One region of the Microbulbifer sp. SH-1 genome, then DNA from elsewhere that is predicted to be linked to it. Evidence: predicted binding sites of a transcription regulator. Region 1 holds the regulator's gene; each other region holds the start of a gene.
What was found. Region 1 encodes LexA, which represses DNA repair genes until DNA is damaged. Its sites were predicted from a motif close to ACTGTNTNTANANACAGT; they were not measured.
Positions count from the first base shown of each region.

Region 1 (4,382 bases):
TGGATCCGAAACAGCATTTCACCAAGCCGCCGGCGCGCTTCAGCGAGGCAGCCCTGGTAAAAGAGCTGGAAAAACGCGGTATCGGCCGGCCGTCTACCTACGCGTCGATTATTTCCACCATTCAGGATCGCGGCTATGTGCGCCTGGAAAACCGCCGTTTCTACGCGGAAAAAATGGGCGACATCGTCACCGACCGTCTGAGTGAAAGCTTCACCGACCTGATGGACTACGGTTTCACCGCGAGCCTGGAAGAATCCCTGGATGCCGTGGCTGAAGGGAAAAAAGGGTGGAAGGCACTTCTGGATGAGTTCTACACGGACTTCAGCAAGCGCCTGGAACAAGCTCAGGATACCGACGGTGGCATGCGACGCAATGCGCCCACGGATACCGATATCAAGTGCGGTCAGTGCGGCCGCCATATGCAGATTCGCACCGGTTCCACCGGCGTTTTCCTGGGGTGTTCCGGCTATGCGTTACCGCCAAAGGAGCGCTGCACCAACACCATGAATCTGGTGTCCGGCGAAGAGGCTATCGACGCGGATAAGGATGACGAAGCCGAAACCCGTCAACTGCGGGACAAACATCGGTGCCCCAAATGCGGCACCGCTATGGACAGTTATCTGGTGGACGAGCAGCGCAAGCTGCATATCTGCGGAAACAACCCGGACTGCAACGGCTTCGAGGTGGAAAAGGGCACGTTCAAGATCAAGGGTTATGACGGCCCATTGATTGAGTGCGACAAGTGCGGCAGCGACATGCAGTTGAAGTCTGGCCGCTTTGGCAAATACTTCGGCTGCACCAATGATGCCTGTAAAAACACCCGCAAACTGCTCAAGAACGGTCAGCCCGCGCCGCCGAAAATGGACCCGGTACCCATGCCGGAGCTCGCCTGTGAAAAGGTCGACGACACTTACATCCTGCGCGACGGTGCTTCGGGTCTGTTCCTGGCTGCCAGCCAGTTCCCGAAAAACCGCGAGACCCGCGCGCCGCTGGTGAAGGAGCTGCTGCCGCATAAGGATGAGATTGATCCCAAGTACAGTTTCCTGTTCTCCGCACCTACGGAAGACAGCGAGGGCCGGGATACGGTTGTGCGTTTTAGCCGCAAAACCCAGGAACAGTACGTGCAATCCGAGGAAGACGGCAAGGCAACCGGCTGGAAGGCGTTCTATACCGGCGGTAAATGGCTGGTAGAGGACTCAGGCAGCAAATCCGCAGGGCCGAAAAAATCGGCTGCTAAAAAGGCGCCGGCGAAAAAGGCCGCGGCCAAAAAAGCAGCCGCGAAAAAAGCCCCGGCCAAAAAGTCACCGGCGAAATAGGTGAAGCAATGAGCAACCCCTATACCGGTCTGGTGGCTTCGGCCCTGCGAAAATCAGAGCTGATATTGCATTCACTGGATACCGCCGACGATGAAAGCCCGCCGCTGTTGCGGTCCGCGCTGCTTGAGGGTGCGTTGTTGCAGTTGTGGCGGGCTTATCGCGCGTTTCTGGCAGAGCAGGGCTACCAGCTGCAACTGGGCTTCAGACCTGGTGGCGAGCCGGACACTGCGGTCCGGTTACAGGAGCTGGTAAGTGCGCGCAACAAATACAGCGCTGAGGTCGCTGAGCTGCTGGATCTGGAGGAAAACCCCGAGAGCTGGTTTGCGGCTATGGCGCACTGCTGGCGGGGGTTGTGGCGCCCCACGGCGGGTGGAGGCCAGGAGTCTTCTCCGACCGCCAGCGGTGTGCAGTCCCTGATACCCCTGCGGCAGGTGGATTCAAACATTCCTGCCAGTCTCAGTGTGGAGAGCCTCAGATTTTGGCAGCGCCAGCTCGGCGAGCTGGTGGCACGGCAGCGCGCCCAGAGCGTGGAATGGTGATCAGGTTAGTGCGGCGCCACTCCCGACCGTGTCTGGCCACTGAATAATCACTGATCCCTGTGTTACACTGCCCGCAAATCCCGCTGTAACTGGAGAAGTGAATGTCCTCTGAGACTTACGAAATCATCGAGTTGTCCAATGGTGATGTGGCGCTGCGACGCGCTGGTCACAGGGAGGACCCGCTGGTGCGTATTCATTTCTCGGACGAAAGCCTGAACTTCCTGCGCGAGCACAAGATTGCGATCGCTCGTGCCATGTTGGAGGCCGGTATTGAGGCGGTGCAGGATCTCGGTGCCCTGGAGCCGGAACCCTTTGAAGAGGAAGAGGTGGACGTTACGGAACACACCATCCACTGAGGAGGAAAGCTCCCGGTGGACCAACAAAAACGGGGCTCGATGAGCCCCGTTTTTGTTGGATGACGCACAGGCTATTCGCCTGCAGGTTAGAACGGGTTCTGGCGAATTACGCCGACCGCGAGTCCTTCAATCGCGAAATTCTTGTCGCGCATATCTACTTCGATGACGTCAAATTCTTCATTCTCCGGCAACAGCTGGACCATCGCCTGGTTGCCGCGGCGCTTAAAGCGCTTAACGGTCACCTCGTCTTCGATTCGCGCCACCACAATCTGTCCGTTGCGGATATTGTCGGTGCGCTGTACCGCGAGAAGGTCTCCATCAAAAATGCCGGCGTTCTTCATGCTCATGCCGTGCACCCGCAACAGGTAATCCGCCGGCGGGTGGAAGAATTCCGCGGGGATCTCGCAGTACTCCTCGATATTCTCCTCCGCCAGAATCGGGTTGCCCGCGGCTACCCGGCCAACAATGGGTAGGCCACTCTGGTGGCCGGGAATGCGAATGCCCCGGGAAGCACCGGCAACCATTTCAATCGCCCCCTTGCGCGCGAGCGCCTTTAGGTGTTCTTCCGCTGCGTTTGGCGAGCGAAAGCCCAATTCCTGTGCGATCTCGGCCCGGGTGGGCGGGTAACCCGTTTCGTCCAGATAGGATTTGATCAGTTCCAGTACCTGAGCCTGGCGAGCAGTGAGGTTTGTCATGGGCGTTTCCTGTTGTCTGTATTTTTATACAGTTGCTGGGATTATATACAGATTTCTCCCTCACGCAATCCACAAGGCTCTCGCGTCAATACTGCTAGACTTGGAGGGACCGGCGAACTCCAAAACCTGCGCTGACTCGGTTTGCCGATTCGCTGCCAACATAAGAAGTAAGAGCGATTAGGAGAAGGCATATGCTGGATGCAAAAATGCCGGAAGCGTGGCGCGTGCTTCGTATTCAGTCTGAACTCGTCGATGGCATAGAGCGCCTGATTACGCTTAAGGGTGCGGTGACCGTATTTGGCAGCGCACGTTTTCGGGAAGACGCTGTTGAGTACCAACAAGGGGTGCGGCTGGGCGAGCTGCTGGCGGGTGAGGGCATCCCGGTTATCACCGGCGGTGGCCCGGGTATTATGGAGGCGTGCAATCGCGGCGCATTTACCCATGCCGGCGCTTCAATAGGCCTGAATATCGAGCTGCCATTCGAACAGGTGCCCAACCCCTATTTGGATATCCACCTGAACTTCCGCTATTTCTTCGTGCGCAAATTCATGTTTGTGAAGCATGCGGTTGGCTTCATAGCCATGCCTGGGGGCTATGGCACCATGGATGAGCTGTTTGAGGCGCTGACGCTGGTGCAGACCCAGAAGGTGCGGCGTTTTCCCATTGTGCTGGTCGGGAAGCGCTACTGGTCTGGTCTGCTGGAGTGGCTGGTGGGTACCGTACTTGAGCGCGCGTGTATCGATGCCGCTGATCTGGAGCTGTTCAAACTGGTGGATACCGTGGATGAGGCAGCGGAAATCATCATCGACTTCATTCGTAAGCGGGATGAGTAGAGACCGTCGCCCGCTGGGGCTGGTTGAGCCTGTTGTTCGTCTGGGCAACATTCGTCCGGGCAACAATCGCCATCACGGCCCTTCGTCTGTTCCCGGGAAGGTTTCACCCTCAAGGCGGTCTATGGTGCTCTGAACCGGAGAAAAAATCGGACTGGTGTAGCCGGAGTCTTCGTCGTCCTGCATCTCTTGCGCCCAGGAGCCGTAGCCCGCGTTGGCATCTTCCGGAGCTGCGGCGCCGATGACGGGCAATCGCGGCCAACTGTGAAAATCAATTTCATCAAGAGTGCCGTCGAGATACTGAATCTCGATGGTGCGGGATGGTTGGTCCACAGCGACCACTTCAAACAAATCACCGCTTTGAAAGTTCTCGAACCAGCTGCCTATTTCCGGCGCTATTCTCGCCATGGGGTACCTCCTGTCGTCATCACCCAAAGACGCCAATCACTGGCCTTTCATTCCAATCTAGTGTGCCGCGATCAAAGCTGGTAACCGGAGAGTCGCGAGAACTGCACGGCTTAACGAGACTGTGAGCGAGCTGGCCGTTTGCGGGTGGCAGTATGCAAGTGGGAGGTTTTCGGAAATGTTCGATCGGGTGTCGATGTGCTAGTCTCAGCTCTTAAACAAACGTTTTAATTGATGGTTT
Region 1 is NZ_CP046948.1:1,313,813-1,318,194, reverse strand. It holds gene topA (type I DNA topoisomerase) at 1-1,316, shown strand, start outside; gene GNX18_RS05815 (DUF6586 family protein) at 1,325-1,855, shown strand; gene GNX18_RS05810 (hypothetical protein) at 1,957-2,211, shown strand; gene lexA (transcriptional repressor LexA) at 2,298-2,906, opposite strand; gene GNX18_RS05800 (TIGR00730 family Rossman fold protein) at 3,098-3,739, shown strand; gene GNX18_RS05795 (DUF6763 family protein) at 3,812-4,144, opposite strand.

Region 2 (4,382 bases), 2.1 Mb from region 1:
TGGCCTGCGCTTGTAGCGGGTTTTCGCGCAGCTTCCAGATGCCGTCGGTTTCTCCCTTCAACTCCTGGAGATAGGCCGTAAGCGCGTGGTTCTGCTGGACCTGGGGCAGCTTCTCCAGCGTCTGCAATGCCTCCCACCCCGGGCGCCCCAATTCCCGCCGCAGGAAAAAGAAATCGAAATCCGCCAGTTCCGTGCGCCCGTCCTGCAAGCGCGCCAGCTGGCTGTCGGCACTGATGCGCCAGAAATTCACCAGCGGCGCCTGCGTGACGAGGCACACCGCCAGCACCCACAGCGCCAGCCCGGTATTGATCCGCCGCAGCCACTCCGACCAGCGCTCGCCGCGGCGCAGGATCGACAGGCTGTAGCTCAGTGCCAGCAGCGCCAGCGTCAGTGCCACCACGAACCCCCACAGCCGCTCCGGCGTCCAGCCGTACTGGGCTATCCGCAACCACAGGCCGTAGAGTGCGAAGGCCGTGTAAAACGGCGCAACCACCAAAGCCAGCAGCAGCACCCGGTTGATCCAGCGCGGATAGCGCGCAAACGGGAAGTCGTCCTGGATCACGCCGTTGGTGAAAAACAGCAGCAGCGCCACCAGCCACAGCAACAGCGCGCTGCCGCGCCCGGTATCCCAGATGGGTTGCAGGCCGGTAAACGGCAGGGTGGCGAGGAACACGATGGTGAGTACCGCCAGTAGCGGCAGCAGCGCCACCAGCATGGTGCGCAACAGGCGCTTCAGGGTTAGCACAAAGCTCTGCTGCGAGCGGAACAGGATGGCGCCGCTGCCGGCCACCAGCCAGGTCACCGGGTAGAAAAACCAGTCCTCCTCGAACAGCTCGTGGAAAAACGCAACCCCCACCAGTTTGAACAGCGCCTGCCACAGAAACAGGATCAGCCAGAAAATCCCGGTAAACACCAGTGTCAGGCCCGCGGTGAGGGCGTTGTCCCAGGAGTAGTGAAACAGCGCGGAGTACTCCGGCTTTCGCAGCCGTGCCATCCCGGTGGCGCAGGCGCGCAGCAGAAAGGCGACGATAAAGGTGGCGATGGCGATCGTCGGCACGAACTCGTGGGGATCGCCACAGTACACTTGGTCTGCGGGGGTGCATTGGTAGCCGCGGTAAGCGGCGAGTGTCGCCAGCAGCACGGCGTAGCCGGTCACCAGCCACCAGTAACCCCGCGCGAGGCGAGGGGCGACGGTGACGATCACCAGCGGCGGAATGGCGATGACGAGGGTGTAGCTGAGGTACTGCCACACCGGTGACCAAGCGTCGACGGCGGTGAAGAATTTGAGGGCGTAGAGCGCGAGGCCCTGGATCAGGGCCGCGGCGAGAATCAGGTGCTTTTCAGGGGCGCCGAGACTGTCCGCATCAGAGAAGTTTGTCGTCTGTTCGCCGCTGCTTCCCTGCATATGACACCCTGATCAGTGCTTTTCTTCGCGAAGGTTGTACAGCCCCTTCTTCAGCTTCAACAGGTGCTCCTGCAGCTGCGGGCCTTTGCGCTGGGCAACGCCGATGGCGAGTACGTCGATCACCACCAGGTGGGCAATACGGGACGACAGCGGCGTGTACAGCTCGATGTCCTCTTCCACGTCCACTTCCAGGGGGATACTGGACTTGCGCGTGACCGGCGAGCCGCTGGGACCGAGGCCGATCACCGTGGCGCCCTGGGCCTTGGCCATTTCCATGGAGCGCAGCAGCGAGGAGGTGCGCCCGCTTTGCGAGATGGCGACAACCACATCGCCCGGCTCCATGCTCATGGCGGACATACTCTGCATATGGTGGTCGGAGTGGGCGGCAGCGGCGAGCTGCAGGCGGAAGAACTTGTGCTGGGCATCGGCGGCCACGGCACCGGAGGCGCCAAAACCGAAGAACTCCACCCGCTTGGCGGCGGCGATGGCGGTCACCGCGGCTTCCAGCGCGCGCGCGTCGATCTTGTCGCGCACGTTCAGCAGGGTATCGACGGTGGAGTCGAACACCTTGCGCTTGTACTCGGCGATGGTGTCGGTTTCGGTCACCGCAATCTGGCCGAAACTGGGGCTGGAGGCCAGCTGCTGGGCCAGGTTGAGCTTGAATTCCTGGAACCCGGAACAGCCCACGGCGCGGCAGAAACGCACCACCGTCGGTTCGCTCACCTGGGCCTCGGTGGCCAGGTCGACGATGCGCATATGGATGATTTCGCCGGGGTTGGCGAGGATATACTCCGCGACCTTGCGCTCAGATTTGCGCATGGAACTCAGCTGTTCGCTGATTTTTTGCGTGACTTCCGCTGGCTTCACGACAACACCTTCTCTGGTTCAGGTTGTGCAGTTTAGCGGCATGGCGGAGTGCTGGCGAGCGTTGGCAGCGCTTTGCGTGGCGGTCGATGCACCCCTGTAGGAGCCTGCCTGCAGGCGAACATTCGCGGAGTCCATGGCGGTTCGCCTGCAGGCAGGCTCCTACAAGCAATCGCAGATTGTTTAAAACCTGTTTATATACCCAGTTCTCCCCCGACCCCTGATACAATCGCGCCCATGGACGTATCTGAACTCTTAGACCCTCTAAACGACGCCCAGCGCGAGGCCGTAGCCGCGCCGCCGGGCAACCAACTGGTTCTCGCCGGTGCCGGCTCGGGCAAGACCCGCGTGCTGGTGCACCGTATCGCCTGGCTGATGATGGTCGAGGGCGCATCGCCCTACTCCATCATGGCGGTGACCTTCACCAACAAGGCCGCGCGCGAGATGCGCGGGCGCATCGAGGAGCTGCTGGGGGTGAATACCTTCGGTATGTGGGTGGGTACCTTCCACGGCCTCGCCCACCGCCTGCTGCGCGCCCACTGGCAAGAGGCCAGGCTGCCGCAGAACTTCCAGATTCTCGACAGCGACGACCAGCTGCGCCTGATCAAGCGGGTGCAAAACGAGCTGGGGCTGGATGAGAAGAAGTGGTCGCCGCGGGAAACCCAGTGGTGGATCGGCGCGCAGAAAGACGAAGGCCTGCGCCCCCAGTACATCCAGCAGAGCGGCGATCCCTGGCTCGCCACTATGGTGCGCATCTACGCCGCCTACGAGGAGGCCTGCCAGCGCGCCGGTCTCGTCGACTTCGGCGAGCTGCTGCTACGCGCCCACGAGCTGCTGTTGAACAACGACGGCATCCTCGCCCACTACCGCCGCCGCTTCCCGTATATCCTCGTCGACGAGTTCCAGGATACCAACACCATCCAATACGCCTGGCTGCGCCTGCTGGCCGGGGACGAGTGCGCCATCACCGCGGTCGGCGACGACGACCAGTCCATCTACGGTTGGCGCGGAGCGAAGATCGAGAACATCCAGCACTTCGAGGTGGACCGCAAGGATGTGCAGACGGTGCGCCTGGAGCAAAACTACCGCTCCACCAGCACCATCCTCAACGCCGCCAACGCGGTTATCGCCCACAATCACGGCCGCCTCGGCAAAGAGCTGTGGACCGAGGGTGAGAAAGGCGAGCCCATTGCGCTCTACTCCGCCTACAACGAGCAGGACGAAGCGCGCTTTATTGTCGAGCGCATCCGCGACTGGGTGCGCGACGGCAACCGCCGCGACAGCGTCGCCATCCTGTACCGCTCCAACGCGCAGTCGCGGGTGCTGGAAGAGGCCTTGCTGCGCGAACACGTGCCCTACCGCATCTACGGCGGCCAGCGTTTCTACGAGCGCCTCGAGATCAAGAACGCGCTCGCCTACATGCGCCTGATCACCAACCGCCACGACGACACCTCGTTCGAACGCGTGGTGAACACGCCCACCCGCGGCATCGGCGCGCGCACCGTGGATATGGTGCGGGAATTCGCGCGCGAACACGGCAGCTCCATGTGGGCGGCGGCGGAGAAAATGCTGCAGCAGAAAGTGCTGACGGCCCGCGCCGGCAGCGCACTGGCGAGCTTCCTCAGCCTGATCGACGCGCTGGACGAAGAGAGCACCGACAAGACCCTCGACCATATCGCCGAACTCGCCATCGAGCAGACCGGGCTGGTGGATTTCCACAGCAAGGAAAAAGGCGAGAAGGGCCAGACCCGGGTGGAGAACCTGCAGGAACTGGTGAGCGCCTGTCGCAGCTTCGACGGTGTGCCCCAGGCCACCGATGCCGACGGCGAAGTGGTGGAAGAAGAGGACGTTCCGCTGCTGAACCAGTTCCTCGACAGTGCCGCACTGGATGCCGGCGAGGGCCAGGCGGACGAGTTCGAAGATGCGGTGCAGCTGATGACCCTGCACTCGGCCAAGGGACTGGAATTCCCGCTGGTATTTATGGCCGGCGTGGAGGAAAACCTGTTCCCGCACAAGATGTCCGCACAGGAACCGGGGCGCATGGAAGAGGAGCGCCGCCTGTGTTACGTCGGCATCACCCGCGCCATGCGGAAGCTCTACATTACCTACGCCG
Region 2 is NZ_CP046948.1:3,444,341-3,448,722, forward strand. It holds gene GNX18_RS14100 (DUF4153 domain-containing protein) at 1-1,405, opposite strand, end outside; gene hexR (transcriptional regulator HexR) at 1,418-2,272, opposite strand; gene uvrD (DNA helicase II) at 2,507-4,382, shown strand, end outside.
Region 2: uvrD (DNA helicase II) is a predicted target of LexA. The motif match lies at 2,459-2,476, and genes of this name have one in related genera.

Region 3 (4,382 bases), 1.2 Mb from region 1:
CCCACGCCGTTTTCTTTTTGAAAGGAATGACATCACCCATACCCGGATTCCCGTTACGAGCTTTTCTGGGAACCTGCTTGCAAGCGAACCCATCGAGCTCCGACAATATTTACCCGCAAGCAGGCTTCTACCAAACCGAATTTATACTTCACCACCAGCCGCATGGGCGGAAGCCCAGGCCCACTGGAAATTGAAACCGCCGAGCCAACCAGTCACATCGAGCACTTCGCCGATGAAATACAGTCCCGGTTGTTTCATGCTTTCCATGCTGCGCGACGACACCTCATTGGTATCTACCCCCCCCAGAGTTACCTCCGCGGTGCGGTAGCCTTCGGTACCCTCGGGAATCAATGTCCAGGTCTGGAGTTTCTCCCCCACCGCACGCAATTCACTGTCACCGTAGTGCTTCAGCGGTTTGCTCTGCAGGCCATTTCTCAGCAGGAAGAACTGCACCAGCTTTTTGCTCCAGAACTCGCTCAGTACTGTATGCAAAAAGCTCTCCTGCTTTTTACCGCGCTGTTCCATGAGCCACTCGGACAAATCCAACCCCGGTACCAGGTCGAACGCCACGGGCATCCCCTCTTTCCAATGGCTGGAAATCTGCAATACAGAAGGCCCCGAGAGCCCCTTGTGGGTAAACAGCATCTGCTCGTGAAAACTGCCTGCGCCACAACGGGCGGTGACTGCCAGTGAAGTACCCGGCAATTCCTGCTGCCGCTCCAATGAACGTTTGTTCAGGGTAAACGGCACCAGCGCCGCGCGGGTGGGAACAATGCTGTGGCCGAACTGGCGGGCAACCTCGTAGCCAAAACCGGTGGCACCCATGGTGGGGATCGACAGGCCGCCGGTGGCAATCACCAGGGATTCGCACACCACTTTGCCAAGCGAGGTGTGCACTTCGAACCCCGTCGTCTGCAGTGGTTCAATACGCTGTATCTCACAGCGGGTACGGATCTGTGCTTTCGCCTCGCGGCACTCTGCGAGTAGCAAGTCGACGATGTCGCGGGACTTGTTGTCGCAGAACAGCTGGCCGAGGGTTTTCTCGTGATAGGGAATTCCGTGTTTTTCCACCAGCGCGATAAAGTCCCACTGGGTATAGCGGGCCAGGGCGGATTTACAGAAGTGGGGGTTTGCACTGTAGAAGTTGTCCGGCGCGGTATACAGATTGGTGAAATTGCAGCGGCCGCCACCGGACATCAGGATTTTCTTGCCGACCTTGTTGGCGTGGTCCAGCACCAGCACACTGCGGCCGCGCTTGCCCGCCACCGAAGCGCACATCAGGCCGGCGGCGCCGGCGCCGATGATCAGTACATCGGCCTGGGTGGGGAAGTCGGTCATGGAATTTTAAGATCAGGTCTTTGGCAGGGTCACGCCGCGCTGGCCCTGGTACTTGCCGCCGCGGTCCTTGTAGGACACATCGCAGATCTCGTCGGATTCGAAGAACAGCATCTGCGCCACGCCTTCGTTAGCGTAGATCTTCGCCGGCAGGTTGGTGGTATTCGAGAACTCCAGGGTCACATGCCCTTCCCACTCAGGCTCCAGCGGGGTCACGTTCACGATGATACCGCAGCGCGCGTAGGTGGACTTACCCAGGCAGATGGTCAGTACCGAACGCGGGATACGGAAGTACTCCACGGTGCGGGCCAGAGCGAAGGAGTTCGGAGGGATGATGCAGTAATCGCCTTCCACATCCACAAAGCTGTCCTGGTCGAATGCCTTCGGATCGACAGTAGCGGAGTGTACGTTGGTGAAAATCTTGAATTCGTTGGCGCAGCGTACATCGTAACCGTAACTGGACGTGCCGTAGGAGATCAGCCGGTCTCCGGATGTCCCGTGGCGAACCTGACCCGGTTCAAAGGGCTCAATCATGCCCTCGCTTTCAGCCATACGGCGAATCCACTTGTCGGATTTGATACTCACCCTGCCCCCTCGATTTGCACAAATGTCTGGTCATAAAAAAGAGGCCGAATCATAGCCGTTTTGCCCTGTGCAAAAAAGTGTCAGCCATTGCAACCGCCCCCGGTATTCCTCCTGCTATCCCCACTTGCCGCCCCCGAACAACTACTGTATAAATTGACAGCATTCACTGTATGGACAACCAGTAACCCAGGATTGAACAGCCAGCGCGGAGCGAGCCGATCGTGAACAACGCCGAAAACTTCATGCAAAACAAGCCGTTAAGTGAGCAGACCGCCGCTCACCCAGCACAACCGTTGCAACAGCTGCTGACCCGGCCGGATATCTGGCAGCTGGCCAGCCGCCAGCGCCAACCCCGCACCGGTATCAGCACCGGCTACCGCGGTCTCGACGCACTGCTCGCCAGCCACGGATGGCCCCGCGGCGCCAGTACTGAGCTGTTGGTCGACAAGGCCGGTATCGGCGAGGTCAGCCTGATCCTGCCAGCGTTGGCGGAAATGACCCGGCAGAATCGCCTGGTGATTCTGCTCAACCCACCCCACATCCCCTATGCGCCGGCACTGGCACAGGCCGGGGTACAGTTGGAAAAACTGCTGCTGCTTCACCCCCGGGGGCAGCGGGATCAGCTGTGGGCGGCAGAACAGGCCTTGCAGTCCGGTGCCTGTGGTGCGCTGGTCAGCTGGCAGGGCCGGGAGACGTTAGCCGACAAAGACCTGCGCCGCCTGCAGCTCGCCGCCCGGGAGGGGAGCGGCCTGCACTTCCACTTCCGCCCCGGCTCCAGCGCCAGCACACCCTCACCCGCCGCTCTGCGCCTGCAATTGCACAGCGACGGCGAACAGCTGGCCCTGCAGCTGCTGAAGCAACTGAATGGCAAATCCGGCCAGCGCCTGCACCTGGCCCGCAACCCGGATCTGACCCGCCGGGACCAACCGTTGCACTGACAGAACCGCCAACCACCCGTAGGAGCCTGCCTTGCAGGCGAACAAGAGAAGTACGCAGTAGCCCTTCGCCTGCAAGCAGGCTCCTACAGGCAAGAATCAGGAATCGACAATGCTCTGGCTCTGCATCCAACTGCCCAAACTCTCCCTCGAGGCCCTCACCCGCGCCCACCGCGCCGGTGACACGGCACCCGTGGCCGTATCCCAGAGCAACCTCATCATAGAAGCCAACCTCGCCGCCCACGCCCTCAACATAGAACCGGGACTCAGCATCGCCACCGCCTGTGCCTATTGCCCGGGCCTGCAGCTGCTGGAGCGGGATACCGAGCGGGAGGCCCAGCTGCTGCAGCAATTGGCCCAGTGGGCCTACGGTTTTACTCCCGTGGTATCCCCCCGTATTGGCAATTCCGACAGCAAGGCCCTGAGCGAAGGCCCTGCCTGCCTGTTCCTGGAACTCGGTGGCAGTCTCAAGGCCCAGGGCGGCCTCGCCCCCCTGCTGCAACAGCTCGGCAAGGAACTGCACAAAATGCGCATCAGCCATCAGATGGGCCTCGGCCACAGCCCCAGTGCCGCGCACCTGCTCAGCCAGCTGCCGGAGCACCGCCAGTGGCTGGCGGAGACCCGCACTCCACCCAGCCCCCAGCAATGGAAGCAGTGGATCAGCTTCGCCCCCAGCAAACTGCTCGACTGTAGCAACAAGGCCATCGCCAAACTCTATGCCTGCGGCATAAAACGGGTCAGCCAACTGCTCGCCATTCCCCTCTCGGAAGTAGGCAACCGCTTCGGACGCGACTTTATCGACTACCTCGCCCGCCTCAACGGCTCGCGCCCGGACCCGGTGCCCGGCTACCAGCCGCCCGCAGAATTTCACAGCGAACTCTTTTTCCCAAGCCCACTGGATAATAGCGAGCAGCTGCTGTTCCCCGCCGGCCGCCTGGTGCGGGAACTCTGCCGGCAGCTACAGCGGCGCCAGCTGTACAGCCCGACCCTGTACTGGGTACTGGACTACGGCAGCCGCGGAGCCGAGGTAGTCAACGTGGAACTTTCGCGTCCGCTGTTCGATCCCCAACGGCTGATTGCGCTGACCAAACTGCAACTGGAGCGGGTAGAACTGAAGGAGCCGGTGCAGGCATTGGCACTGCGCTGCAAACAGCTGCGCCCACTGGAAACAACGATGTTGCGGGAGGATTTTTTTGAGGAGAGCGGCAACCAGCACGAGAGTTACCAGCTGATCGACAAACTCAAGGCCCGCCTCGGCCACCAGGCCCTTTCCGGCGTCACCCTCAAGGAAAGCTACCTGCCGGAGCAAGCCTGGGCCAGCGCCGACAGTCTCAACCTACAGAGCAAACCGCGCGGGCACCAGCTGCATCCAATCAATGCTCCCCGCCCCAACTGGCTGCTGTCGCGGCCCGACCGAATCCAGCAGCGGGATCACAGCCTGTTTTACGACGGCGAGCTGCAACTGCTGCAAGGCCCCGAGCGCATCGACGGCTACTGGTGGCAACACCACCGCCACGCCCGCGACTA
Region 3 is NZ_CP046948.1:151,180-155,561, reverse strand. It holds gene GNX18_RS00775 (hypothetical protein) at 1-40, opposite strand, end outside; gene GNX18_RS00770 (NAD(P)/FAD-dependent oxidoreductase) at 142-1,338, opposite strand; gene dcd (dCTP deaminase) at 1,351-1,920, opposite strand; gene imuA (translesion DNA synthesis-associated protein ImuA) at 2,142-2,858, shown strand; gene GNX18_RS00755 (DNA polymerase Y family protein) at 2,968-4,382, shown strand, end outside.
Region 3: imuA (translesion DNA synthesis-associated protein ImuA) is a predicted target of LexA. The motif match lies at 2,064-2,081, and genes of this name have one in related genera.